Regions from separate parts of the Teichococcus aerofrigidensis genome, predicted to be linked through region 2. Evidence: riboswitches for the same ligand, from Rfam matches in the RefSeq annotation. Region 2 holds a riboswitch; the other holds the start of a gene.
The links. Region 2 has a riboswitch for glycine ahead of ACVMLK_RS03725 (D-amino acid dehydrogenase). Riboswitches for the same ligand answer to the same signal wherever they lie in the genome.
Positions count from the first base shown of each region.

Region 1 (2,380 bases), on a different contig from region 2:
CGGCATGATGGGTCCTCCGGCGCCGGATGGCGCGGTGTGCCTATACGATAATGATAATCATTTTCAAGCGGGAGCCGGCCTTACCCGCCCCGGCGGCAGACCAGCCTGGGCTGGCGCAGCGGCTGGTTCGGCGCCAGCCGCTTCGGCAGCGCCAGGGCCGGGCGCAGGCCGGGCGCGCAAAGCCCCTGGCCCAGCCGCGCCGGCAGCGGCACCTGCCCGCCGCGGCCCCAACCGGCGCCGAGCCGCGCCATGGCGACCCGGCGGCTATAGGCCAGGCCGCGCTCCGCCTCGCCCGAATGGTAGCGCGCGATGGCCCGGCCCCAGTCGCCATGCGCGGCATAGAGGCTGCGCAGGAAGCGGATGGCGTAGCGGACATTGGCACGCGGCTCGAAACCCTCCTCCAGGCTGGCGAAGGCCTGGGGGTGGTGCATCAGGTTCACCTGCATGCAGCCGATGTCGATCGAGCGGGTGCCCCCGGCCAGCCGCGCGGCGACGGCGGCGATGGCGCTGTTCTTGCTCGGCGCGGTGAAGCCCTCACCGGCGGCGTTCCAGGTCCAGGGCCAGGAGGCCGGGCGGCCGGAAGGGTCGGTGCCGCCGCTTTCCACCAGGGCGATGGCGCCGAGCAGGCCGGGCGGCAGGCCGGAGCCCGGCTCCTCCGCCGCGATCGCCTGGCGGCAAAGCTGCCAGTCCGCGGCGGCGCGCTGCGCCCGGGCCGGGCCGGCGCTGAAAGCGAGGCAGAGCAACGGGGCCAGCAGGAGCGGCAGGAGGCGCATGGCCAGCAGATGCCTTGCGGCGCGCACCCGGGTCAAGGGTGGCGGGGGGGGGGAGGTGTGGCGGGGGTCGGGCGTGACCGGAGGGCGGCGCGGGCCGCCGCGCCGCGCGATCCCCGCTTGCGCAGCGCTCCGCGCTCGGGCATGAGGGCCTGACCCGCTGATCCCACGCGGGAGAGAGTGGCGCATGCCATCGCCGAAGGCGCAACCGGCCCCCGGAAACGCTCAGGCACAAAGGGCCGCGTGGGGAAGGGGCCTCTGGAAAGCCCGGCGCCTGGCGACAGGCAATGGCACCGACGGAGTAAGGCGCGCAACGCCCGCGCTGAATCTCTCAGGTCATCGGACAGAGGGGGGCCACAACCCTGACCCGCCACGCGCGAGCGCGGCGCTGGAGGTTCCGTGGCCGAGACCCTGCTTGAAACGCCCCTGGCGTCCCTTCACCGTGAGCTCGGCGCCCGGATGGTGCCCTTCGCCGGCTATGCCATGCCGGTGCAGTACCCGGCGGGCATCCTGGCCGAGCATCTGGCGACGCGGCGCGGCGCCACGCTGTTCGATGTCTCGCATATGGGCCAGGCGGAGCTCCGGGGCGAGGGCGCGGCGGAGGCGCTGGAGCGGCTGACGCCCGCCGATGTACGGATCCTGAAGCCGGGGCGGCAGAAGTACGGCCTGCTGACCACCGAGGCCGGCGGCATCCTCGACGATTTCATGGTCGCCAATCTCGGGGACCGGCTGTTCCTGGTGCTCAACGCCAGCCGCAAGGATGTGGACTGCGCCGCCATCGAGGCCGCGCTGCCCGCCGGCGTCACGCTGAACCGCCTGCCGGACCGTGCCCTGCTGGCCTTCCAGGGGCCGGCGGCGGTGCCCGCCCTGGCGGCGCTGGCGCCGGATGTGGCGGCGTTGCCCTTCATGGGCGTGGCCGCCACCCGCATCGGCGACATCCCCGTCCTGGTCAGCCGCAGCGGCTATACCGGCGAGGACGGCGTCGAGATCAGCGTCGCCGCCGACCGGGCCGAGATCCTGGCCCGCGCCCTGCTGGCCCTGCCGGGAGCCGCCCCGGCCGGGCTGGGCGCGCGGGATTCGCTGCGGCTGGAGGCCGGGCTCTGCCTCTATGGCAATGACATCGACGAGACGACCAGCCCGGTCGAGGCCGGCCTGACCTGGACCATCGGCAAGCGCCGCCGCACGGAGTGGAACTTCCCCGGCGCCGCGCGCGTTCGCGAGGAACTGGAGAACGGTCCGGCGCGGCTGCGCGTCGGCATCCTGCCCGAGGGCCGCCAGCCGGCCCGCGCCCACACCGCCATCGCGCTGGGCGGCGAGACGGTGGGCGAGGTGACGAGCGGCACCTTCGGCCCCTCGCTGAACGGCCCCTGCGCCATGGGCTATGTGGCGCGTGGCCATGCCGCCGACGGCACGGCGCTCGAACTGATGGTGCGCGGCAGGGCGATTCCCGCCCGGGTCGCCGCCACCCCCTTCATCCCTCACCGTTACGCCCGATAAGGACCGCCACCATGGCCGAGCTGAAATTCTCCCGCGACCACGAATGGGTCCGGCTGGACGGCAATATCGCCACCATCGGCATCACCGACCACGCGCAGACCGCGCTGGGCGAT
Region 1 is NZ_JBSXMU010000052.1:9,150-11,529, reverse strand. It holds gene ACVMLK_RS12350 (YncE family protein) at 1-6, opposite strand, end outside; gene ACVMLK_RS12345 (transglycosylase SLT domain-containing protein) at 81-800, opposite strand; glycine riboswitch at 932-1,022, shown strand; glycine riboswitch at 1,026-1,120, shown strand; gene gcvT (glycine cleavage system aminomethyltransferase GcvT) at 1,170-2,267, shown strand; gene gcvH (glycine cleavage system protein GcvH) at 2,279-2,380, shown strand, end outside.
Region 1: linked by a shared signal. The riboswitch ahead of gcvT (glycine cleavage system aminomethyltransferase GcvT) and the one ahead of ACVMLK_RS03725 (D-amino acid dehydrogenase) in region 2 are both predicted to bind glycine.

Region 2 (2,380 bases):
GTGTTGTAGAAGACGCCCGGACGACTGCCGCGGCCGATGCGCGGCATCATGCCCGGCGTCATCGGGCGCAGCCCCGCCCAGGGGACGCAGCGCGCCGTGCTGACCTCGGGGAAGAGGTCGCGCACCCAATCGACCAGGGGCCGGACGCGGTCGGCGCGGATGTCGCGGTTCTCGCCGTTGAACTCGGCCGTGCCGGCGACGCGGAAGCGGTCGCGGCCCAGCCGGCTGGTGACGATCTTGGTGGCGTCGTCCAGCAGGCTGACCTGGGGCGCGGCGTCCTGGCTCCGCGCATCGTCCAGGTGCACGGTGATGGAATAGCCCTTCACCGGATAGACGTTGACGCGGTCGCCCAGCAGCGCGGCGAAGCGGCGGCTGGCAATGCCGGCGCAGACCACGAGGCGGTCCACCACCTCCACGCCGCCCGGCACGCCCCGCCCGGCCTTGTCCCAGGCGATCTCGATGCCGCGCGCGGTGTGGGTGATGCGGCTGACCTCGGCCTCGGCGACGAAGCGGGCGCCATGGCGCTGGCAGGCCTCGGCCAGGCCGCGGGTGAACCTGTGGATGTCGCCGGTGGAATCCGAGGGCGTGAAGAATCCGCCGTAATAGGTGCCCTGCAGCGCCGGCTCGATGGCGCGCATCTCCTCCGGCGTCACGGCGCGGCGGTCGAGCCCGCCCTCGGTCAGCAGCGCGTTGGTGCGCTGCGCCGCCTCGAAGCCCGGCCGGTCGCGGTAGATGTGCAGAATGCCGCGCCGCTCCAGGTCGAAGTCGATGCCCTCCAGCGCGGCGATGTCGAAAAGGTGCCTGCGCGCCGCGATGGCCAGGCGTGTGGTCTCGATCGTATGGGCGCGGTAGTGGCGGATCTGTCCCAGGAACTCGCCCATCCAGCTGTACTTGTGCCAGCCAGGGCGGGGGTTCAGCAGCAGCGGCGCATCCTGCCGCAGCATCCACTTCATGCCCTTCAGCACCGTCGCCCAGCTGTTCCAGACCTCGGCATTGCTGGCCGAGAGCTGGCCGCCATTGGCGAAGGAGGTCTCCATCGCGGCATAGCGGTGCCGGTCGAGCAGCACCACCTGGTGGCCGCGTTGCAGCAGGGCATAGGCGGTGGTCACGCCGGTGATCCCGGCGCCGATGATGGCGATCTTGCTCATGGGTCGAGCCGTCTCCGTGAGGATGGCGCGGCAGCGCGGTGCGGTCCTCGGCCGCGCCCGTCTGCCCCCATCTGTCACGGTGCCTGAGAGCTTAACCCGGCGCGCCGGGATATCCCCTTCGGCGGGCGGTGCCGGGGCCATGCCCGGTCCGCCTCTCTCCAGATCGTCCTCGCCCTGCAGTCCGGGTGCCTGAGAGTTTCCTGGGGGGTTGCTCCGTCGGCGGCGGCATGGCGCCTCTGACGAGGGCCTGCCGCGCTCTCCTGCCTGGCTTCGGCGGACGCGGCGCAGGGTGGCAAAGCCGCGCCGGCGCCGTCAAGCACAATCGGCCCTCTCGCCTCAGCGGGGCAGCAGCACCTCCAGCGCGGCGGCCAGCGAGCGGCGCCAGTCCGCCGGCTCGATGCCGTGCACCCGGCCGATCCGCCCGCAATCCAGCCGGCCATCGGCCGGGCGCCGCGCCTTGGTCGGATACTCGGCGGTGGTGATGGCCTTTAGCGTCGGCACCCTGGCGCCGCGTTCCGCCGCCTGGGCGAAGATCTCGGCGGCGAAACCGTGCCAGGTGGTCCAGGGCGCGCCGGTCAGGTGGAACAGGCCGAAGGCCTCGTCGCCAGCCCCGGCGGCGGCCAGGCGCGGCAGCATCCGGGCGATGGCCTCTGCCAGGTCGGCGGCGAAGGTGGGCGCGCCGTGCTGGTCGGCGACGACGCTGAGCGTCTCCCGCTCGGCGCCGAGGCGCAGCATGGTCTTGAGGAAGTTGTTGCCGTCGGCGCTGCAGACCCAGGCGGTGCGCAGGATGGCGGAGCGGGGATTGGCGGCCAGCACGGCCTCCTCCCCGGCGCGCTTGGAGGCGCCATAGACACCGGCCGGGCTGGCGGCGTCGGTCTCGACATAGGGGCTGCCCTTCAGCCCGTCGAAGACATAGTCGGTGGAGACATGCACGAAGGGCAGGCCGCGCCGGGCCGCGGCCTCGGCCAGCAGGGCCGCGCCGGTCGCATTGATGGCATAGGCCAGGTCGCGCTCGTCCTCGGCGCGGTCCACCGCCGTATAGGCGGCGGCGTTGATGACGACCTCCGGCGCCGTGTCGGCCACGGCGCGGGCGATCGAGGCCGCGTCCGTCAGGTCCAGCTCGGGCGCCTCCAGGGCGGTGACCTCGTGCCCGTCCCGCGGCAGGCGGCGGGAGAGCGCCAGGGCGAGCTGGCCGGTGCGGCCGGCGACGAGGACCCGCATCAGCGGGCGGC
Region 2 is NZ_JBSXMU010000008.1:30,854-33,233, forward strand. It holds gene ACVMLK_RS03725 (D-amino acid dehydrogenase) at 1-1,148, opposite strand, end outside; glycine riboswitch at 1,218-1,312, opposite strand; glycine riboswitch at 1,316-1,421, opposite strand; gene rfbD (dTDP-4-dehydrorhamnose reductase) at 1,485-2,369, opposite strand.